3 regions of the Anoxybacillus sp. ST70 genome follow, and region 3 is predicted to be linked to each of the others. Evidence: riboswitches for the same ligand, from Rfam matches in the RefSeq annotation. Region 3 holds a riboswitch; each other region holds the start of a gene.
The links. A riboswitch is a leader RNA that binds a small molecule or an ion and turns the genes downstream of it on or off. The one in region 3 is predicted to bind S-adenosylmethionine.
Positions count from the first base shown of each region.

Region 1: another riboswitch for S-adenosylmethionine. It lies ahead of metK (methionine adenosyltransferase); the one in region 3 lies ahead of K1I43_RS02325 (methionine biosynthesis PLP-dependent protein).
Region 2: another riboswitch for S-adenosylmethionine. It lies ahead of K1I43_RS09105 (methionine ABC transporter ATP-binding protein); the one in region 3 lies ahead of K1I43_RS02325 (methionine biosynthesis PLP-dependent protein).

Region 1 is NZ_JAHZOF010000002.1:9,123-17,077, reverse strand. Features, by position in the region: gene K1I43_RS03265 (tetraprenyl-beta-curcumene synthase family protein) at 1-941, opposite strand, end outside; gene K1I43_RS03260 (alpha/beta hydrolase) at 916-1,734, opposite strand; gene K1I43_RS03255 (gamma carbonic anhydrase) at 1,817-2,347, shown strand; gene K1I43_RS03250 (phosphatase PAP2 family protein) at 2,421-2,939, shown strand; gene metK (methionine adenosyltransferase) at 2,985-4,190, opposite strand; SAM riboswitch class I at 4,311-4,419, opposite strand; gene pckA (phosphoenolpyruvate carboxykinase (ATP)) at 4,594-6,186, shown strand; gene K1I43_RS03235 (hypothetical protein) at 7,104-7,472, opposite strand; gene K1I43_RS03230 (hypothetical protein) at 7,535-7,955, opposite strand, start outside.
Region 2 is NZ_JAHZOF010000005.1:187,061-195,015, forward strand. Features, by position in the region: gene K1I43_RS09065 (O-acetylhomoserine aminocarboxypropyltransferase/cysteine synthase family protein) at 1-45, shown strand, start outside; gene K1I43_RS09070 (response regulator transcription factor) at 85-684, opposite strand; gene K1I43_RS09075 (hypothetical protein) at 871-1,398, shown strand; gene K1I43_RS09080 (hypothetical protein) at 1,578-2,483, shown strand; gene K1I43_RS09085 (ABC transporter ATP-binding protein) at 2,501-3,106, shown strand; gene K1I43_RS09090 (hypothetical protein) at 3,099-4,322, shown strand; partial or broken gene K1I43_RS09095 (transposase family protein) at 4,460-5,126, shown strand; gene K1I43_RS09100 (hypothetical protein) at 5,339-5,812, shown strand; SAM riboswitch class I at 6,103-6,208, shown strand; gene K1I43_RS09105 (methionine ABC transporter ATP-binding protein) at 6,283-7,311, shown strand; gene K1I43_RS09110 (methionine ABC transporter permease) at 7,301-7,955, shown strand, end outside.
Region 3 is NZ_JAHZOF010000001.1:448,275-456,229, forward strand. Features, by position in the region: gene K1I43_RS02315 (HD domain-containing protein) at 1-380, shown strand, start outside; gene metC (cystathionine beta-lyase) at 400-1,539, opposite strand; gene K1I43_RS02325 (methionine biosynthesis PLP-dependent protein) at 1,543-2,646, opposite strand; SAM riboswitch class I at 2,719-2,826, opposite strand; gene K1I43_RS02330 (cupin domain-containing protein) at 3,751-4,233, opposite strand; gene mscL (large conductance mechanosensitive channel protein MscL) at 4,359-4,754, shown strand; gene K1I43_RS02340 (Rpn family recombination-promoting nuclease/putative transposase) at 4,783-5,658, opposite strand; gene K1I43_RS02345 (phosphatidylglycerophosphatase A family protein) at 5,782-6,297, opposite strand; gene K1I43_RS02350 (RNA-guided endonuclease InsQ/TnpB family protein) at 6,398-7,615, opposite strand; gene K1I43_RS02355 (alpha/beta hydrolase) at 7,843-7,955, shown strand, end outside.

The DNA of each region.
Region 1 (7,955 bases), on a different contig from region 3:
TCATCCGATAAATATAGCCCAAGCAACCCCCGATGAATAAAGCGATGAAATTCGCGATGCGGCAACTGCGCGATATGCCGATCTGCTTCTTCAACGAAATGACATAAACGAGCGAATAGCGTTTCTTCATTTGGATAATAAAAACAAAAATTTAAATCTCCACCTTGTCGATCTTCTTCTTGATCAATCAAATAATCAAGTAAAATGTGCAGCCCTTGCACGTATGGGAAATAGCTGTTTCGTACCCGTTCAGCAAGACGTTGATCAAAAGAATCGGTACAAGCGTAAGCGACTAAACAAAAAATACCGAGCGTTGATCCAGAACAAGCGGAAAATTCATACCATTCCATTTTCGGCAACGACGCTTCATGTTGGGAGAACCATTGCTTCAGACGCGGAATCCGTTCTTCCTTCTTCACATGTTTATGTACTTGTAAGTCGCAATAATATGATGCAAGTTCATGTAAAAACGGGGCAATGATATGATAATGCCGAACTTCTGCTAATGTCTCTTGACACGTGTCGACAAGGGCATGCAAATAACCACCATCATCTTGTTCCGTACGATAGCGGTAATATGCCTCTTTTTTTGCCCCGACCGTTAACGCATGCATCATTGACTCGTGCAGCGCACGAAAATCGGTCGGATCAAGTGACGTGCTTCGATCGCATAAATTATCTAAGTAATCGCTAATCGTTTGATAAGCAACGATAAAACGAATGCATCGCTCCATCTCTTTTCCAGCAAGCAACGACAAAATCGCTCCTCCTTCACAATGAAACGTTTTTGTTGCGATGCTTGCTAACGCTTGTTTGCGCAATTCCTCGTTCGGAATCGCCTCCGCTCTTTTTTTCCAAATATCTAATTCGCGATGAACGATCGGAAAAACGCGACGATATACAGCCCGCATTAAACTAAAAGGATTTGTTGGAACGCTCAATAAGCTCACCTCTTTGCAATTGCAACGTTAAAAACGTATGGGCATATAAAAATACTTGTTCTCGCTCAAGTTCGTTAAAAATTTCATGATATAGTTTTGGCCACTCTTTATACACTTTTTCACTAACCATCAACTGATCAAACCATGATTTCACTGCACTTTTATCAACAATTTTGTCATCCCCCGCCTGCATAACGAGCATCGGAACATCTGGTAAGTGTTCAATTTTTTCATGAGCGATGCGAATGGCTTTGACTAACTCGCGATACCAACGAACAGATACTTTCGTCACATATAATGAATCGTTTTTGTCCATCTCTCGCACTTCTTCATTTCGGGTCGCCATCTCTACCGTTAATCCTGATGGAAATCGCTTTTTCGGATGAATGACATTTAAAATGCGTGAAGCGACCTCAAGTGCTTTCGACGGATAATGAACGAGCCCTAAACACGGGGACGATAAAATGACACCGCGAACAGGCAGTCGCTTTTCTTGCAATGTGCGAATGACGACAAGTCCTCCCATGCTATGACCGAGTAAAAAAATAGGCTGTTCATACACGCTTGCTTCATGCACCCAACTCGCGACCGCTTCTATATATTCGTCAAATGAATCAATATGCCCTCGTCGGCTACGCGATGTCGTTCCTTGTCCTGGTAAATCCCCTGCAACGACATGAAAACCGTGCATACGAAACATTTCAATGAGCCATTTATACCGACCGTGATGTTCGGCAGCACCGTGAACGATGACAATTGTGCCTTTTGCGTTTTCTCCTTCCCATTTCCACATAAACATCCCTCCTTTATATTTACGAATAGACGAAAAATTTGTACACTAAATATAACAAAATGAAACGAAAGGGACGAGCCAAATGATTTATCCATATAAAGAACATACACCAAACATTGCGTCTTCCGCTTTCATCGCCGATTACGTCACCATTACAGGTGATGTAACGATTGGAGAGGAAACGAGCATTTGGTTTAACACCGTCATTCGCGGAGATGTCGCACCAACGATCATCGGCAACCGTGTAAACATTCAAGACAATTGTGTCCTTCACCAAAGCCCAAACAATCCACTGATCATTGAAGATGATGTGACCGTCGGCCATCAAGTTATTTTACATAGTGCGATCGTAAGAAAAGAGGCTCTCGTCGGTATGGGTTCTATCGTTTTAGACGGTGCTGAAATTGGTGAAGGGGCTTTTATCGGTGCCGGCAGTCTTGTGCCTCAAGGAAAGAAAATCCCTCCTCGCACACTTGCGTTCGGACGCCCCGCAAAAGTAATTCGAGAATTAACCGAAGAAGATGAGCGTGAAATGGCACGAATTCGCCGCGAATATGTCGAAAAAGGACAATATTATAAGTCGCTTCAATTAAACAAACCACGCAATAAATAAGCGTGGTATTTTTACATTGTTTTATTATTGACTTAACATATATATTTTATCATAAATTCAGGGGGATTTGCTTATGTTGCGAAAATGGTACGATTGGGAGTGCAAGTTGTTTTACAGCATTAATCGTTATTTTGATCGGAAGTGGCTTAACGCGTATTTTCGCTCGATTACGCACATTGGAGGAGCGACATGCTCGATTACAACCGTATTGCTAGCCATTTGGTTGCTACGTGACGAATGGCAGGATGCTGCTATCGCGAGCGCGGTCGCATTGGCACTTAGTCATATTCCTGTCGCAATGATGAAAAAAATGTACCCACGCAAACGACCGTATATTTCACTTCATGACACAAAAGTAACAAAAAATCCGTTAACTGATCATTCATTTCCATCCGGACATACAACCGCAATATTTTCTGTCATCATTCCATTTTTACTATACGCTCCGGCATTAACGATTTGGCTCTTGCCCATCGCGTGTAGCGTCGCGATTTCGCGCATTTATTTAGGACTTCATTATCCATCTGATGTGCTTGCTGGCTGTATGCTCGGTACATTAGTTGGCATCGCTTCATTTTCTGTTCTTACTTAAAAAACAAGAAAGGAGAGCTACATCTTGTAACTCTCCCTTTTTTCCTTACTTCGCCAACTGTAACGCTTGTTGTTTTAACACTTCTGCTTTATCTGTACGTTCCCAAGGAAGATCAATATCTGTGCGGCCAAAGTGACCGTAAGCAGCTGTCTGTTTGTAAATCGGGCGACGAAGATCAAGCATTTTAATAATGCCCGCTGGGCGAAGATCAAAGTTGTTGCGCACCACTTCAATTAATACATCTTCAGATACTTTGCCTGTGCCGAACGTATCAATTGAAATCGATACAGGTTTTGCAACACCGATCGCATACGCTAACTGCACTTCGCATTTATCGGCAAGACCCGCTGCAACAATGTTTTTCGCTACGTAACGTGCCGCATACGCTGCTGAGCGGTCTACTTTCGTTGGATCTTTTCCTGAGAATGCCCCGCCGCCGTGACGTGCATAACCACCGTATGTGTCAACGATAATTTTACGTCCTGTCAACCCTGCGTCACCTTGTGGACCACCGATGACGAAACGTCCTGTTGGGTTGATAAAATATTTTGTGTTTTCATCGATCAATTCTGCCGGAACGACAGGTTTAATGACATGTTCTTTAATGTTGCGCACAATTTGATCTCGTGTAATTTCTGGATGATGTTGTGTAGAAACAACGATCGTATCGATACGTACAGGTTTGCCGTTTTCATCGTACTCCACAGTCACTTGCGTTTTTCCGTCTGGACGTAAGTACGGTAAAATGTCTTCTTTACGCACTTCTGCTAAACGGCGTGCAAGCTTATGTGCAAGAGAAATTGGTAGCGGCATAAGTTCTTTCGTTTCGTTGCACGCGAAGCCAAACATTAATCCTTGGTCACCTGCACCGATCGCTTCGATTTCTTCATCTGTCATTTGTCCTTCGCGAGCTTCTAACGCTTTGTCAACACCCATCGCGATATCTGGCGACTGTTCATCAATTGACGTCAATACTGCGCACGTATCTGCATCAAAGCCATATTTTGCGCGCGTATAGCCAATTTCACGAATTGTTTCACGAACAATTTTCGGAATATCTACATATGTAGATGTTGTAATTTCTCCACTCACTAACACAAGTCCTGTTGTTACACTCGTTTCGCACGCCACACGCGCATTCGGATCATTCGCTAAAATCGCATCTAAAATCGCATCGGAAATTTGGTCACAAATTTTATCCGGATGCCCTTCCGTTACAGATTCAGATGTAAACAGACGACGTTTAGGCATTCAAACATTCCTCCTCAGTATAGTGACAAATGATACGGTACTCATCCCTCTTATTATGGTCTATCGTGAAAAAAACCTTTCCCTCAGAGGAAAGGTTTTTGCATTTGTCTGCGCCTTTCACTCTTATCGTTCAAGGGCGTTCCCTTGCCACAGGTTAGCACCTTTTCACGTATGTGACGGTTGCTGGGTTTCATCGGGCCTGTCTCCCTCCACCAACTCGGGATAAGAGTATCCGTTCATTTCAGCATCATATCACATCGGTACAGAGCAAGTCAACGTTTTTTCTCCTGTCATAGTCTCGAAAATAAATTCAAGAAAAATACACGAATTAGTATGGACTATTTATTAAAATGTGTTATACTTTTTACATAAAGATAAATCAAACAAAGGTAGGTTTTGTCCAATGAATTCCATTGAACTGACAAACAAATTATCAACACTCTTACAAAGGGATGGGGTTTTTCATAACTTATCTGTACCGCGATTAGTAGAAAAAGTATTAACTCGCAAAGAAGGCGTCCTCACTTCGTCAGGTGCAGTTTGTGCAACAACTGGAAAATATACAGGTCGTTCTCCAAAAGATAAATATATTGTGGAAGAACCATCTGTGAAACATAAAATTGATTGGGGAACTGTCAATCAACCAATTTCTGAAGAAGTATTTGATAAACTGTACAACAAAGTGATCGATTATTTAATGACGAAAGAAGAAATATTTGTATTCAACGGCTTTGCTGGAGCGGATCCAGCTTATCGCTTGCCAATTCAAGTTGTCAATGAATTTGCTTGGCATAACTTATTTGCCCATCAATTGTTCATTCGTCCAACAACAGAAGAATTACAAACGCATGAACCACAATTTACGGTCATTTCTGCACCGACATTTAAAGCAGATCCAGCTGTTGACGGCACACGTTCAGAAACGTTTATTATCATCTCATTTGAACGTCGTACCGTGCTGATTGGTGGAACAGAATATGCAGGGGAAATGAAAAAATCGATTTTCTCTGTGATGAACTTTTTGTTGCCAGAACAAGGAATTTTTCCAATGCACTGCTCAGCAAACGTAGGTCAAGAAGGAGATGTCGCGCTCTTTTTCGGTTTATCAGGTACAGGGAAAACAACGCTTTCTGCCGATCCAAACCGTCGCCTAATTGGCGATGACGAGCACGGTTGGTCAAATAACGGCGTGTTCAACATTGAAGGCGGATGTTATGCGAAATGCATTAACTTATCACGCGAAAAAGAACCACAAATTTTCGATGCGATTCGCTTCGGTTCCGTATTAGAAAACGTCATGATTGATCCAGACACACGCATACCAAACTATGACGATGCAACGTTGACGGAAAATACGCGCGCAGCATATCCGCTTGAAGCAATGGATAATATCGTTCAACCGAGCATTGCAGGTCATCCGCATACGATTGTCTTTTTAACAGCTGATGCGTTTGGTGTATTGCCTCCAATTAGCAAATTAACGAAAGAACAAGCGATGTATCATTTCTTAAGCGGCTATACAAGCAAGTTAGCGGGAACAGAACGCGGAATTACCGCACCTGAAGCAACGTTTTCGACATGCTTTGGATCACCGTTTTTACCGCTTCCTGCAACACGCTATGCAGATATGCTCGGGCAAAAAATTGACGCTCACGGCGTTCAAGTATTTTTAGTCAATACCGGTTGGACGGGAGGCGGATACGGTGTTGGTGAACGAATGAAGCTATCTTATACGCGTGCGATGGTGAAAGCGGCGTTAGAAGGCGAATTAAACAACGTAGAAACCGTTCAAGACCCGATTTTCGGTCTGCATATTCCGCTTCACGTCCCAGGTGTACCGGACGAAGTATTACTGCCAAAAAGCACATGGGCAGATCAAGAAGCATATGACCAAAAAGCAAAAGAACTTGCGGCGAAGTTCCGTGAAAACTTTAAAAAATTCACAAACGTTGATCCACGCATTGAACAACTCGGTGGACCGATCGCAATCGAGTAGGAGGAGGTGATTAACCTCCGTCCTCTCACACCACCGTACGTACGGTTCCGTATACGGCGGTTCAATCAAGATCAGTGACGCAAGAAATTTTTTTGATTTAAGAGCATCGTTCTTCTTCCTTCCGTAAATAGCTGATCTTCTTATGCCAGTCGTCACTCCACCCTCCAAGAGATCCCCCACGGGATTCACCGTTTCCTTTCTCTTGGGAGGCACTTCGTTTTCTGTGTTCATCATGACGGACTGAAGCCAAGGGCTATTTTCTCTTGATTGTTCGGTTCTTCCGAATCGTTCTAGACCGATTCGTACGACGACCTCTGCTGACTTCTGATGGTTCAGCTACTTATCACGAAGTAGGTTATGAAGCGTACTTCACGTATCCATCAGACCTCCTCGGGTAAGAGTGCAATCTTTCCTTCCACCTGTCTGCTTCATTTACTCTGTATCACCTTCGGCAGAAAGGGCTTTGTTTTGTTTAGAAAACTCATCCAATGATACCCAACAGCCTTATATGAAGTTCGTGTTCCTCAGACCGGAAGTTTGCCGCCCGCTTCCTTCAGATTCCGCGTCACCACGGACACCCTTGCGTTAAGCTAACTGCTACTTCTGCCTTCGCAGTTCGGGACTTTCACCCTAGAGATTGCACCCATGCCGAGCGCACTAAAAGCGCCAAATAACCCTCTTTGAGAGGATTATTTGGCATGCCTAAAACATGTGGTATTCTTTTTCTTCGGCTAATGATCACAAACATGGTGTATGGATACAGCGACGCTTAACCACTAAACTTGAAGGGTGTGTAATCCTAACCTATAATCCACTTTAATTTCCTTAAAAAAGTCGCTCACAGGTGTTTTTTATATAATTCTTTATGTTACCTTATATTTAAATTTTTGGTATCCAAATATTTTAGTTCATGTCTTTCATTCACTTTCTTTCCTTTTCATGAATAAAAGAATTATGAGGAAAACAAATAAAATAAGTGTAATCCATAAGGAAATAGAGTAAGCCTTTTTGAATAACTGAATAGTCCATACTGGTGCCCAAGCATCCTCCCCTAGTAGCCAATATGCGATCACATTTGAAATTCCAATACCTTCTGTATTCGGTTTCAGTGATTGATAATAATTAAGTGCTAAACTAATACTGCAAACTATGGATACGAAAAAAAGTGCAGTAATTGTCATAAGGAGTGTTTTAGATAAATTTTTTGTTCTTCTATAGAATAAATAAGTAAAAATTAAAAGAGTAATTAACAAAATGTAATAAAAATAAAGTTCTGGATTGAACATGATTTCACTCCTAATGAAAAACTTAAGGGAAGTAGATATCTACCCCCTTTAAGATTTTTTAATTATTTATTGTTTTCCTCTTTTTTCTTCTTAACATCTTCTAATAACCAAGAAAGCGCATGGGCAAAACCATTGTCTTTTTCGTGTTTCAAGAAATATTTATCTCCTGTTGTATCAGCAAGGAAAGTAACTTGATCATTTTCAATTGCTGTTAAATCTTCATGACTCACAAAACCGTACATATCAATAAAACCAACAAACTCCGCATTGTATTCCTCTTTAAGTTGTTTTTTCACCATACTAACATGTTTCTCCTCTACGTGTGGTTTAAAGGCAAGTGTTATACGCTCATCACCTTTTACAGCACGTGCTACAAATTGTTGAGGATTAACTTTGTGTTTCTTTACAAATTCCTTTAATTCCTTAAATTCTAATGGCCGAGAAAATGTGATAGTGGTATTAATATCCTCAACTTTTTTGTTC
Region 2 (7,955 bases), on a different contig from region 3:
ATCGAAGCGGCAACAGGTGTACGGTCGATGTATTCGCGGGTGTAGGGATGAAAGGTGCTAGTTAGATTTTTCGACTAGCACCTTTCATTTTATGAGTTGCCATCGTAGCGCTTGAGCAACTGCTCCTGTGCGTGATAGAACCCCTAATTTTTTGAATATAGAAGAAAGGTAACGTTCAAACGTTCGTTTGCTTATATTTAGATGTTCACTGATTTGTGCACTTGTTTGATCGTCTGCTAACATTTGTAATATATCTATTTCAATTTTTGTCAAACAACTTGTCATGTGACATGTAGCTTCACTGTCAAGTAAAAGAAGTCTCTCTCCTTCATTGCTGTGGCGAATCGCATGTGCCAAATGAGTAGAAACTTTTTCTTTTGATAATATCACGGATACACCTGCTTCATATGCACATAGAGCGAATGGTGGATAGTTGCATAGCATAATGACATTTATCGTAGGATATGTTTTCTTTGCACTTTTTATCCACTCTAATACTTTTATTATGTGCATATGCATATTTATCACAATGACATCTGGCACGTGTATATGTATGAGATCTTCTAGTGAATCAATACAAGAACCAGAACCGACAATATGTACACCTCTTTCTTTTTCTAATAATTTTTCCAAACCAAGCAAATAGATAGGATCGGAATCAACAAGCAATGTACGAACAGCCATGCGATTTCCCCTCTACTATTTTTTACTAAATTGTACTTCATTTAATGAACTTTGTCATTTATTTTGAAGAAAATGGCGGATTTTCGCCGAAAAATTGGCGGAAAATACGGATTCTTTTCTTTTCTATTTTTGGTAAATTGAAAATAGCTGATCAGCTAATTTTGGGAGAAGGAGTTTGATAGATACATGAATGCTAAATGGATAAAAATAACCGCATCTATTGCTATAGTTATTTCATTTTTCTATTTTTCTCCAAGCCTAAAGGTATTTGCTATTTCTCAGTCGAAAGACTATCTTATCCCTGGAGGGAAAGGCACTTTAACTTCAAATGTGTGGCGTTCTACTTCAGCGACTTATTCTGGGAATACTATACAGTGGGATTGGCAAGTTTCAGCGGTATATAGTGGGAATGAAGTAGTAGAAACGATTAAAACCGAGTGGTATAGTTCTGCTTCTTTGAGAAGTTCTGCTTCCATTACGATGGGGGTTTCTGGGGACGGAGCTAGCGCAGGAGCATCCTCATCTTGGCAGACTATTCAGACAAAAGTGAAGTATTGGGAAAATAGTAATGGAGCAAACAACTCTTCTTGGCGATCCAACATTATTATTTCGCCTTATAAAGATTATCGTTCTGACACGATCTCTACCATTAACACGGCTTACGTAAAATTGAAGGGAGATCCGAGAACTTTTTATATTTCGGCAGGAGTTTAATCGTTGTTCTTCGTTAACTGCTAACCAGGATCTGACCAAAAATGTCGTGTTTCTTCAAGAGAGATAAAAGGATATAGTTTCATGAAAGTGTTTCGTGCGTATATATGCTGATGAAAAAGGGTGTCCTGTTAATTTTGGGACACCCCCAATATAAATTCTAAATTATTAGGATGAGAGTGATGAAAAGGGTCTTTCTTTTCTTTATTGTTTTTTCTTTACTTTGTGGATGCGATGAAACAAGTATCCAACAAAAAAAATATGTCGCAATCCCCATATGTTCTGAGAGTGAAGAATGTAAAATTTTGTATAATCGATTCACGCAGAAGTTGGTTGCTTATGATTTTGCAACGAATACAATCAAGCAGCAAACGAATCAGCCAAACTATATTGTTTATGCATTTTCGACAAAAAGTCCTTATTATACGGCTGGAGATAGCACAGGAAGAGATTTTAGTCTTTTTACGATTAAAGGAAATGAGATTGAGAAGGTGTATGCTGGAAGAAAAGGGGAGGCTATTTTCCCGCTAGCCGATGATGGAAACTATCATGTTTTTATTAGAATGTATTTGGATAATGATGGGGAAGAAGTAAGCCGATCGATTATTCGCTGGGATGAGAGAGAGAAAAGTTTTATTAAGTATTCGCATGTAAAAGGGCTTGTGTCTTACGGCGTGATTATGCATGGGAAACTTTATTACACGGTTTACGAACCTTACAAGGACTACTACACAATGTATGTTTTAGATTTGTCTAATGAAAATAACCGACCACGGTTAGTTGAAAATGGCTTAAAAGCAGGGGAGCTTTATGTAATTGATGGGGTGTTATATCGTTCGGATGAGGAAAAAATATATGCGGATAATGGTAGAACCTTTAAAAAGAAATTAATAAATTATATTGATAAAGAAAATCGATTGCTTATACAAATGTATCCGAATAGTGATGGAGATTTGTTGCTAGATATTATACAAGTTGAAACAAATAAAAAAATTGTTTCTGTAAAGGATGTTATTGATTTTTCTACAGAGCGTGGGAAAGTCGTTGTTTACAGTCAAGAAGGAAGGAAAGAGATTATTGTCCGATAGAAAAAGGTGATATAAAAATGATTACGTTAAAACATGTAACGAAACGTTTTTATGAAAAGAAAGTGCTTGATAATGTAACATTTCGGTTTGAAAATGGACGAACATATGTAATTAGTGGACAAAGTGGTTGTGGGAAAACAACGTTGTTGAATATTCTTGCAGGATATATAAATGTGGATGAAGGAAAAGTAGAAAAAAAAGAAAGTATAAAAATTGAATATCTTTTTCAAGATGACATGTTATTTTCTAAATTAACTGTAAAAGAGCACATGTATATAAAATATGTTGCTGTTTATAAACATAATCGATATTTTGAACAAAAATCAGTAGAAGCCCTAGCGCTATTCCGTATTGAGAATTTGATTGATCGGAAAATCGCTGTGTTATCTGGTGGTGAAAGGCGTCGTGTACAATTAGCCCTTTTATTTATGAATGACCCAGATGTCGTTTTGTTTGACGAACCTTTATCAAGGTTAGATCAACAAAATCAATACCTTATTGCAGAGATGATTTCAACTATTTTTACAAATAAATTATGTATTATCGTGACCCATGAGTGTGTAGAACTTTTTTCAAATGCTATTCGACTAGCAATGGCAGGAGGAAAATTACGTAATGGATAAAAAAATAAAAAAGCAAGTAGCGGAACTTATATTAAAAAAATCAAATTCATATTTAAAGATATCTATCGTGATGTTTCTGCTATCTCTTTTTCTAGTTTCGACATCGTTTCTTTTTCTATTCAAACAATATATACAAGTAGATGAAGATTTTATAAGCAATGAAAATGTGCGGATGATCGAAATTACAGGAAAAACTGAAGAGAATGATCACGCACGTTTACTAAAGTTTAATGACGAAAATGAAATTAGATCAGTTCTTTCTGAATATAAAGGCATACATATATATAAAATGTATCAATTGAACTTCGGTGTCCAAGATGAAAGAGGAAACACGTATTTTATTTATGCATTAGATGAAGAAGCTGCCCGTTTTTTAGGGGATTGCCCCTTAAATATTGGGTATGCTTGTTCAAAATCAAAGGAGTCAGAAATCAATCTAAAAATTCCTATTGTTCAGATGGAGGAGGGGGGACTGAGTAGTCGCTATATCTCTAATTTCCTTATAAAGAATAAACAGGGGATTATCGAAAAAAATCCTTTCGTTTTATATAGTGAAGATCAAAATATGTTAAGTAGTAGTGCATTATATGTTGGGAATCAAACATTTCAAAAAATAATCGAAACGTCCTTCCGTACAAATTGGATCGAGTTTAAAAGAGAATATGATAACAATAATCCTTTTGGTGTCCAAGCTTTAAAAAGTATGTACGTTTATGTAGATAAAATATCGGATATTGACCGCATCGCCGAAAACCTTGGACAGTACGGATATCACGTTCGCTATGTATTTAAAGCGTTCGATGATTTTACATTGTCAATGCGAAATACAGCTGTTATTGCTTCTTTACTATCGGGAGCGATCGTTCTTGTTGCAGCCTTATACCTTATTTTTTCTTTTCGGGCTTATTTGCAAATACAACAAAAAGATATGGGGATACTAAAACAATATGGATATAGTTCAGAGGAAGTTCACTCAATATATTCATATAATATTTCAACTGTTTTTAAAAAAGTAACTATTTTTATATTTATATACTCTATTTTTATCAGCATATGGCTTATTCCTGTTTACCACTTTCTATATGTTGCATATGTATTGGTCATTTTATTAATCATTATATTGGTAGTTTATCGCATCATTGTGAAAAATATTTTGCAGTCATATTGTTTTAAAAATATTATCGACTTATTAAAGCTAAGTAAGGAGTTTGAGTAAACGGTCAGTTAAGCTTTCTTGTTGTAACTGTAGTTGAGTACCTAAATCCGTGACAACCCATCTTTACAATGGATGCAAACCGTTGATACGATAAGGGAAAACGACGTTGATGATTCTTCATCAAGTAGGTGAATGCGATGAAAGATTTCCAGATTCGATTTGTATGGACAGATGAGGCGGTGACTCCAAGTGCGGTGCTTGCTCTTGTTGGCTACTTACTACATTAAAGAAAACTGGATAAACGAGTAAACCCGCTTCGGCTCCCAACCGTTCGTCGAGATGTGCACATTTCACATAGCGATGTCATTCGCTCGATGATCGGCTTGCCTGCCACAGGAAAAACGGATGTTGATCATATCGAAGCGTATCGTCAGGACGATATGTTTTCGACATCGCTGGGTATTCAGCACGTGCCTTCTTCCCAAACGTTAAGATAGCACCTCGATCAGCTCGCTTGTCTTTCAATGACCGAAACAATTCCTTTGGAGGAGTTCATGTGTCTGCTGATTCAACGACATGCCGCCTCGTCCCCTTGTTGGATCAAAGGGAGGACGACATGGCTCCAACTTGATGTAGATAGCTCTCCATTTGACAACTCCGACGAAAAAAGAAGGAGTGAGTCGAACGGATGAAGGATTTGATGGTTTTACGCCGTTGTTTGCGTATGCAGGGAAGGAAGGCTATATCGTTCATGCTGAGCTGCGTCCAAGAAAACAACATGTGCAAGACAACCTGTCTTCGTTTTTAACCACCGCCATCCGTCGAGCTCGTCCACTGGCCTCGTCTCGTCTGCTCACTCGCGTGAAACATCGCTGCATCAAGAATTTTTTGAAGTTAGGAGGAGCATAAGCAATGTATAAGTTAAAATAAAGAACTTCCGATTTTTATCTAAAACAGGCTAACATAGCATATCTCGGATGAGTAATCAATTAAATAAGAATTAAGATCTCTAAAATCCACGGTACTGATGTTCAACTAGCATTATGAGTAAATATACGATGTGAGGAGAAAAAGTAATGAAAATTAAATTTAAAAATTTGGTTTTAGCTACTACCCTAGCATTTGCTTTTACCTTGTCATTAGAGGGGTTTTTTGGATCGTTAATTACAACTGAAGCTAGTACTCTCCAGAAGCAAGTATATAAAGAGGGGAATGTAACAATTACAGTTACTCCTACAGTAGGGAGTTCAATAGCCGATTTAAGCAATTCAAAGTCAAAAATTACCCCACTTGATACTATCGTTCGAGGAAATAAAAAGACGAAAACAGTTCAGAGTATGTATGGTACGGTCACAATGACAGTTACTTATGATCGAAATCGAACAACTAAGACTTCTACGATTACGGGGATTTATTCTTTAGAAAACACCGACTCTTACTTGAAATTACTTGATAAATGGTATACTCCCAGTGTTGCACAAGCCGACTACTATGACTCATTTCATAAAGTTTATGTAACGATTAGAATTACAAAAGAAGAATGTGATTAATGTATTCACTCAGCCTGTAGCTATATAGATACAATCGAAAAGTTTACCCTCATTTTTTTGGACTGAAGGGGCTGATCGAAAACGTATTAGTGTTTTGGATCAGCCCTTTACGCTTTCGCGTAAGCGGTTGTTGCTCGGTCGCCCGACATTAGCAACATAATGATTCCTTATATTGAAGTCAAAAAATTTTTTATTGACATCGTCCTTCTTTCGATGATATACTCACATTCGTAGTTCAGCATCATTCTTGAATACATTAAAACGTTAACTGAATAAAGCGTTTAAAAGCGCTCTTATCAAGAGAGGTGGAGGGATGTGCCCGATGAAACCCGGCAACCGTCAGCGCTGCTGAAATGGTGCCAATTCACACAAAGCGTTTGCTTTGAGAGATAAGAGACAGAATGGATGATAACGCCTTTCTGTTCTCTTGAGCAGAAAGGCTTTTTTCATGGAAGGAAGGTGACAGCGACGTGATTACTTTATCAAACGTAACGAAAGTATACAGAGCGGCAAGCGGAAATGTGACTGCGGTCGATCATGTAAACTTGCATATTGCAGAAGGAGAAATTTTCGGCATCATCGGTTATAGCGGAGCGGGGAAAAGTTCGCTCATCCGATTGTTAAATGGGCTAGAAAAGCCGACAAGCGGTGAAGTGATTGTTGATGGAAAAGATATGGGGAAAATTAGTGGGAAACAATTACGACAAGCGCGTCAGCAAATCGGGATGATTTTCCAACATTTTAACTTACTTTGGTCGCGGACTGTACGTGAAAATATTGCTTTCCCGTTAGAAATTTCCGGTGTTCCGAAAGAGGAACGGATGAAGCGCGTCGATGAGCTTATTCAACTCGTCGGCTTGCAAGGAAGAGAAAATGCATACCCGTCGCAATTGAGCGGAGGGCAAAAACAGCGCGTCGGCATTGCGCGTGCGTTAGCGAACAACCCGAAAGTGTTGTTATGTGATGAAGCGACATCAGCGCTTGACCCACAAACGACGGACTCCATTTTAGATTTGCTCGTCGATATTAATAAACGTCTCGGTTTAACGATCGTGTTAATTACACACGAAATGCATGTTATTCGTAAAATTTGCGATCGCGTAGCGGTCATGGAAAACGGAAAAATTGTTGAAATGGGCGAAGTGCTTCATGTATTCCGTAAGCCAGAGCAACCGATTACGAAACGATTCGTCCAACAAGTGACGGAGCCGGAGGAAACGAAAGAAGCCATGTTGCATCTTCTCGAACGATATCCGAACGGCCAAGTTGTTCAGCTTACATTCGTCGGCGAAGCGGCTGAGCAACCGCTCATTACACAGCTTATTCGTCAATTTGATCTAAATGTGAATATTTTGCAAGGGAAAATTTCGCAAACGCATCACGGTTCATATGGGGTGTTATTCATTCATTTAGACGGTGCGAATGAAGAAATTGAGCGAGCACTCGCTTTTATTCGCCAGCAAGAAGTTGAAGTGGAGGTGTTGGCGAATGTGGAATGAACTATTTCCGAACGTCGTTTGGGATAAAATATGGGCGGCGACGATGGAAACATTGTATATGACAGCTATCTCTGTTATAGCAACGTTTGTGCTTGGCATTTTACTTGGTTTATTGCTGTTTTTAACGTCTAAGGGAAACATATGGGAAAATCGTCTCGTTAACGGTGCCATTGCGTCGTTCGTCAACATTTTCCGCTCGATTCCGTTTATTATTTTAATTATTTTGCTTATTCCGTTTACCAAACTTGTTGTTGGTACAATTCTTGGAGCAAACGCTGCGTTACCAGCTCTCATCATCGGTGCCGCACCGTTTTATGCGCGCATGGTAGAAATTGCGCTTCGTGAAATTGATAAAGGTGTCATTGAAGCAGCAAAAGCGATGGGGGCGACGACATCGACAATTATTTGGAAAGTGCTCCTCCCAGAAGCGCTTCCTGCACTTGTATCTGGAATTACAGTCACAGCGATTGCGCTCGTTGGATATACAGCGATGGCAGGAGTTGTTGGTGCTGGAGGGCTTGGAAATTTAGCGTATTTAGAAGGATTCCAACGCAACAATAACGATGTGACATTTGTTGCAACTGTGCTCATTTTAGTCATTGTCTTTATTATTCAGTTTATTGGTGACTTTGTCACTTCTAAAA
Region 3 (7,955 bases):
TGCTTCATGATATTGGGCATTATGAATGGTACTCAAACGGAACGTGGGACTATGAAACATATAAACAAAACGACATTCATGCGATTAAAGGGGCGGAGCGAGCGCACAAATTGCTTATTCGACTCGGTGAACATCCTCAACATGCCAAAGAAATCGCCCTCGCCATTTTGCTTCATACCGATTCGTATCTTCCAGAAGGAGAGCTAAAACGAAAACCGCTTCAGACGATCGTTAAACTTGCCGATGAAGCAGATGAAGAACCAGGTGGCAAACATCACTATCGCCAAATCGATGACGAACTCGCTTTGAAAAAAATTCAACAACTCGATCGCATGGTCGAGCAACAACTACAACGCGATGCCCTCGACCAAATTAGCTAAGGCTAGGCATATGCCTAGCCTATACATATGATAACGCCTGTTCAAAGTCCGCAATTAAATCATCGATCGCCTCGAGTCCGACGCTTATGCGCAACAACCCGTCCGTAATGCCGCGACGAAGGCGTTCTGCTTTCGGCATCGCCGCATGCGACATTTTTGCCGGATAAGATAAAATCGACTCTACCGCTCCTAAACTAACCGCAAATACCGGAATGTGCGCATATTTCACAAACGTCCGCACCGCTTGTTCATTTTCCAATTCAAACGACAACACCGCCCCAAACCCACGCGCTTGATCGCGATGAATGACGTGCCCTTCGTGATGCGAAAGCCCCGGATAATATACGTGCGCCACTTTCGGATGACGATGTAAAAACTGCGCGAGCTGCATCGCTGAACGGGAAGCATAATCAAGCCGAACGTGAAGCGTTTTTAGCCCGCGCAGCACAAGCCACGCATCTTGCACGCCGAGCACCGCACCGAACGCATACTGCAACTTCCGAAGCTCTTTGGCTAGTCGCTCATCTTTCACAACCGCAAGTCCAGCGACGACATCGCTATGGCCGGCTAAAAATTTCGTCGCGCTATGGAGCACGACATCGACGCCGAGATCGAGCGGACGCTGCAATAAAGGTGTCGCGAACGTATTATCTAAAAACGTCAAACAACCGTGGGCTTTCGCAAGCTTCACAACCCCGCGAATGTCCGTAATTTTCAGCAGCGGATTTGACGGCGTTTCCATATAAATCACTTTCGTATTCGGACGAATATGGCGCGCTACGGCATCTAAATCGGTCATATCGACAAACGTATATTCAATGCCAAATCGGCTTAATACATCCGCGATGATGCGATACGTTCCGCCATATACGTCATCTGTAATTAACACATGATCCCCTTTTGACAACAACAAAAACGCCGTTGAAATCGCCGCCATGCCTGATGCGAACGCAAAGCCGCTCACTCCTCCTTCAAGCTCCGCGATCGTTTCTTCAAGCGCCTCGCGCGTTGGATTGCCTGTGCGGCTATAATCATATTTTCCAAACGTATCAAAATCAAACTGATGAAACGTCGACGCATGATGAATCGGGACGCTGACTGCCCCTGTTTGTGCATCCACTCGCCATTTATTGTGAAGCAATTGCGTTTGCCACTCCATTTGTTACACCTCTTTCATGCGTTGAAACGCTTGTGTTAAATCGGCAATTAAATCGTCATGGTGTTCAATGCCGACAGAAAAACGTAACAGTCGATTACATACGCCATTGGCAATGCGAACATCCTCTGGAATATCCATATGCGTTTGCGTCGCTGGATACGTAATAAAACTTTCGACACCGCCTAAACTTTCTGCAAACGTAATGAGCGTTAAACTGCGCAAAAACGGATTGACCCACTTTTCATCGCGCACGCGAAACGACAACATGCCTCCTCTTCCCGGATATAACACATCGGTGACGTCTTCGTGTTCACGTAAAAATTCGTAAATGGCTTTCGCATTTTGTTCGTGCTGACGCATGCGAAGAGCGAGCGTCTTCATGCCGCGAATTAACAGCCATGAGTCAAACGGAGACAGCACCGCTCCGATCGCGTTATGATACATCGCCAATTGCTCGCACAGCGCTTTTCCTTTTGCGACAATGAGCCCCGCAAGCACATCGTTATGCCCGCCTAAATATTTCGTCGCGCTATGAATGACGATATCTGCCCCTTTCGTGAGCGGCTTTTGTAACACAGGTGTGTAAAACGTATTATCGACAATAAGAAGCAGCTCATATTGTTTCGCAAACGCCGCAACCGCTTCGATATCCGCTTCTTGCATGAGCGGATTTGTCGGCGTTTCTAAAAAAATCGCTTTCGTTTTGTCCGTCACCTGTCCCTTTACCGCATCTACATCGCGAAAATCGACGTATGTAAACGACAGCCCGTATTTCTTCCACCCTTTTTCAAACAACCGATACGTCCCGCCATATAAATCGGCCGAAACGAGAAAATGATCGCCGCTTTCAAAAAGCGCAAACACCGTTTGAATCGCCGCCATGCCTGAACTACATGCAAACCCTTGATCCCCTTCCTCTAATTGCGCAATCGCCTCCTCGACGATATGTCTCGTCGGGTTTCCTGTCCGAATGTAATCGTACCCCGTCGACTGTCCGATCCCTTCATGACGATAAGCTGTTGAAAAATATACAGGTGGATTGACCGTTCCTGTCGTCGTCTCGCTTCGATTACCGATTTGCGCTAATACTGTTTCCACATGACTCATTCGCCCTCTCCCTTTCTCAAAAAAATAAAAGCCTTCTAAGAAGAAGGCTTTCTGTCCATAGACAAACGCTTCTTCTTATCTTCCGAATTGAACACCAATCCGCTGGATTTAGCACCTGACCACTTTCGGCTGGTTGCTGAAGGTTCATCGGGCCAGTCCCTCCCCTTCTCTTGATAAGAATGCACACGCATATTGAATTTTCTGATTTTTAACTAATGTACATGATTTTCAAAAAAAATGCAACTTTTTTCTTCACTAAAAGTTGCGCTTGATTTTTTCGCAACATGTCTCCCTCCCGCTTGTAAGGAAAAATCAGTGAATCAATGATTTTTGCAAATCCTTGTCTAGGGGAGCATATCGCTTGTCAAGCACATGTTGTGATGATGCACCCCTTTTTTATATAAAAAATAACAGATAAGTCTTATCTGATATAACGGAACGCATACTCATTCTTTAGCGAAAAAACAACATGTCTGAAACGATACACAAGGCAAAAGTAATAGAAATTTAGCCCAAATCTCCTTATATAGGAATATGACAAACCTTACTTTTTACAATAATGTGAATGATATCGAATTTCGGACTATAATCATGTAAAATATATCTTAAAATTATAATTACTAGGAGGTATTCCAATTAAAAAAATTCTTACTCTTACAATATTTCCGACTAATATTTTTGTATTCGGATTTTACGAGACTTTTCATATGAATGATTTTTATTATTTGATTGAAAACTAATTACTAAGGACGGAGAGCAATGGGATACTTTTCACTTGTAGCTATTATTATTTTTGCATTTTCACTATTTTTTCTTTTGAAATGTGCTTACCAGCTAAAAAAAAATAGCGATATACAAATTAAACAAAACGAACACATTATCCAATTACTAATAGAACAAAATCATAAAAAGAGATAATATCAATACTTCAAATTCTGCATTCAAATCATTACAGTTTCCTATGAACAAAATACACAGATCCAATAGAACCGACAACACTGTGTCAATAGCTTCTCGGTTTTGAAGTTGAGTACTCAAGGCAATTTTTGATGCACTTCACATTTTTTGTAGTTTGGCAGTGAAAAAGGGGACAAAAATTGTCCCCTATTTTCTTGCTGCAAGAGCATCGGCTTTTGTCGGATGGACGGTGCCGGCTGGATGTTGTGGCGGCGCATAAATGGAGTACAGCTTAAGCGGAACGTTCCCTATGTTGATCACATTATGCCACGTTCCTGCAGGCACAAAAATGGCAGAGCCATCCGTCACGCGTCTTTCAAACGTCAATTCGTTTTTCTTTTTGCCCATCCGCACAATCCCTTCTCCTTGTTCAATACGTAAAAATTGATCAACACCCCGATGCATTTCTAAACCGATATCCTCTCCGACACGAAGGCTCATCAATGTCACTTGCAAATGAGGTCCGGTCCATAACGTCGTACGGAACATGTTGTTTCGTTTCGTCGCTTCTTCTATTTGTACGACAAACGGGTTTGGTCCGTAATCTTTCGTATGTTCGCGCGGAAACGGATAAGGCATGATCGGATATGGATATACAGGCATATACACAACATTCGGATAGTAATACATGTTCTCACCTCTTTTTTTCATATTCATCGCCATGTTATGCACAACTGCCCGACTATGCGCCTCACATGCAAAAATCGACAAATAGAACGGATATATGTTAAGGTATGGAAAAAGGAGGCATGCCGATGTGGAACGAATTTAAGAAATTTGCTGTGCGGGGCAACGTCATCGACTTAGCTGTTGGGGTCATCATTGGTGGAGCATTTGGAAAAATCGTTTCTTCCCTCGTGAATGACATCATTATGCCACTTGTTGGTCTCATTTTAGGTGGCGTCGATTTTAGCGGATTATCTTGGAAAGTCGGTGAAGCAGAAGTCAAATACGGAGCTTTTATTCAAACCGTCGTTGACTTTTTCCTGATCGCTTTTTCGATTTTTCTATTTATTAAGCTGTTAAACAACGTACACGAACGAATCAAAAAACAAGAAGAAACGAAACAAACCGCACCAACGATCACAAAAGAACAACAACTGCTCACAGAAATTCGCGATTTATTAAAACAACAAAAAGAAACAACATAGCCCCCAGAGCTTTTTGGGGGCTTCCCACTCATTCTTTCTCTACGAACTGCTTTACTTCTTCTTCCGAAAGATCCGTAACGTTTGCAATATCTTTTACGCTCATCCCTTTTTTCGCCATCGTTTGTACAAGACGCTTCATTCCTTGTTTTATTCCTTGCTCCACTCCTTCTTCTCTTCCCTTTTCTAACGCCTTTTGTTCATACGAAATAATTAATTCCATCACTTGTTCTTTTTCTTTCGTCTCCATTTCATTCACCTCGCTTCGTAGTCTTCGTTCTTCTTCATCGGATAATTTTACATATGTTTCAAAAAAGCCAAACAGCAATCGTTGTTTCGCTTCGTCTAACTCCAACCGGACAAGCATACGTAAAAATTGTTTTTTCAGTTCTACTCGTTCACTTTCAGTATATCCCATTTTGCTTAGCAGTGCAGCGGCAATAGGGTTATCATTTCGAACGTAATTTCGCCAGTTTTGTTTGCGAAGTTCCAAAGTGAAAAAGCGAAAGTCTAGCACGTGGCCAAATGGAAATTGGAGGGTAAATGTCGATGGTTCGTCGCGGATCGTATCGTAGCTAAATACGGCAATAGGTACGATGGGTTTACGGTACTTTTCAAACAAACGGCTAAAATAAATAAACATCCGTTCTGGAAATGATGGTTGAACGTAGCTTTGATTTTCGATATGCACAATCACAAGCCCGTCTTCGCCTTTCAGCTTCGTTTCGACAAGCAAATCGACGCGGTACTTCTCCCCTGCCGTCACATCGGTGAACAGCTCCTCGGATAAAAACGACAAATGGTGAAAGTCGATATGCTCGTGCATGGCTGGGAAAAAGAGAACAATAAACTCCTCAAAAAACGTTTGGATCAACTCTTTAAACAGACGATCGTGGTCAATGGACATATAGTCACCTCGCATACAATCGTTTCGATGTTTTTATTCGACAACATCGACTATTTTCCTGCATGTGATGTTCACATCTCTTCCCTAAAAAAGCCGTAAACCCATACGGATTTACGGCTTCTTTTACGCATTTAATGCCGCTTCTTCCTCATCGCGCAAGTTGTGCGCAAGGCGACCAGAGGCGCTTGCGGCAACGCTTGCGACTAAGTCGTCTAAAAACGTATGCACACCTTTGCCACGTTTCGTATCAAGCTGTTTAATGATTCCTACTTTATTTTTGTCAAGATGTCCAAACGTTGTCACTGCAATGCTTCCGTATCCGAGAACCGCTCCTAATGCCAACGTTTCATCGACGCCAAACAGCCCTTCATCCGTTTCGACAATCGTTTGAAGCGGCTGTGACAACATGCCGTTTTCTGCAAGTTTATCAAGCTCAATACCAACTAAAATCGCATGTTGTACTTCGCGTTTTTGTAACACTTTTTCTACGCTTTCAATACATTCTGCCATCGTTAAATTTTTATTGTACGGACTTTGCATTTCATATACAATCTCAGCAATCGCTGGAATCGTCACACCACGTTCCGTTAATAGTTGCAACGTTCTTTCATACACTTCTTGACTAGATACGCGCTTCATTCCTCATCCTCCTCTCGTTCTCTCATTAGGTTATCAATTTTATCAAAATCATAGAATAATGGTAAAGATTTTAATAAAATTGTTTATCCGTCCACGTCGTTTAAACGACATGTACTCGGATCGGGTGTAACCCCACACCCGCTATCCCATTGGCAAACGCCTTTGGGAATACTTTTCTCATAATGTTGTATGCCCCATTGACATCTGCGTGGATAAGCGTTCCGTTTTCAGATTGAAACAGCCCGCGCTTGATTCGTTTTCCTTTGTATTGTTTTTGTTTCTTCATTTCTTCCATGTCTAAAAAACTGCATTTCGATGTGTAGCTTTCTTCTGTCACGACGACACGAATCCCATGCTGTACCGCTTTGTACTGCAACTGATGAAGAAACGTTTGATACGGAATGTGAACGAACGCTTGATTTGTGCGCTTTCCGAGATGGACTTCACGCTTCCAATCTTTATTCATCCCCACCACAATCGTATCGCAGTCTAAAGACAACGCATGTTTGATGACAAAGGCACTCGCTTGGTGCATAAAGTTTTCTACGATGCGATTTCGTTTCTCTGTCATTTTGCTCATTCGTTTTGTCCAATCGAGTCCATTCATCTGTTTCGCTACTTTGCGATAGTGGCTCATTTGTTTGTTATAGTATTGATTGGCGGATTTTAGACCTTTACCATTGATGACGATCGGTTGTTTCCCCACATTGTTCACAATGGTTGCAAAGTTATCTAAACCCAAATCAATACTGATATATCTGTTATGATCTTGTTTTTGCGGCGGAATAGGGATTTTGTAAACAACTTCGACGATGATATGGCGGTGTTTTGGAACGAATCGGACTTGTTGAAGCTTCCCTTTCATGTTTGTCTTTAACCGAAACCCTTGAAAGCAGGCAGGAAACGTGATGTGTTCATCGACGACTTTGCATGATTGATTCGTTAGCACAAGTACATACCGTCCGTCTTTTTTGAGATATTTGGGCGGTTTCGGTCTGCCTGTATATTTGTCTTTGTTTTTTGCCCAATCTTTCATCGATTTAAAAAATGATTGCCAATTTTGATGGAGCATTCTTAACGTTTGTTGGGCACATTGAGCCATTGGCATCGCTCGATAGTCTGCATCCATCCCTTCTGTTTTCAGCAGCTTGTCTAGCTTGTTGTAAGAAAGATACATGCCTTGTTGAAAAAACGTTTGCCTCACTTGATAGTTGGCGAAGTTGTACAAGTTTTTTGACCGAAAACAATACTCGTCGATCATCGGATAATACGGATGAGTGGCGCAAATCATATGCCTTTCCACTCGATTCGCCATCATGATCGTTGTTCACCTCGCTCTCTCTTTTACTATACATGTTCATCAGAGAGCCATGCAATAAGATGTAAAGATAATCACGAAAGAAGTGGGATCTCAAATATATTTTATCAAAATGTTTAATATATTTTTACGATTGAATGAAAAAACAGAACCATATCACGCAACGACAAAAAATGCAGAAATGTGGTACGATAAGAAAGAACAACGTCGAAAAAGGATGGGAGAACATGCAAGAGTTAACACTTCACAGCCAATATTTAGACGAGGAACTATCGTTACCTGTATATTGCTCTAAACCTGTCACGCCGCTTTATAAACATCTCGTCATCATCGCACAAGA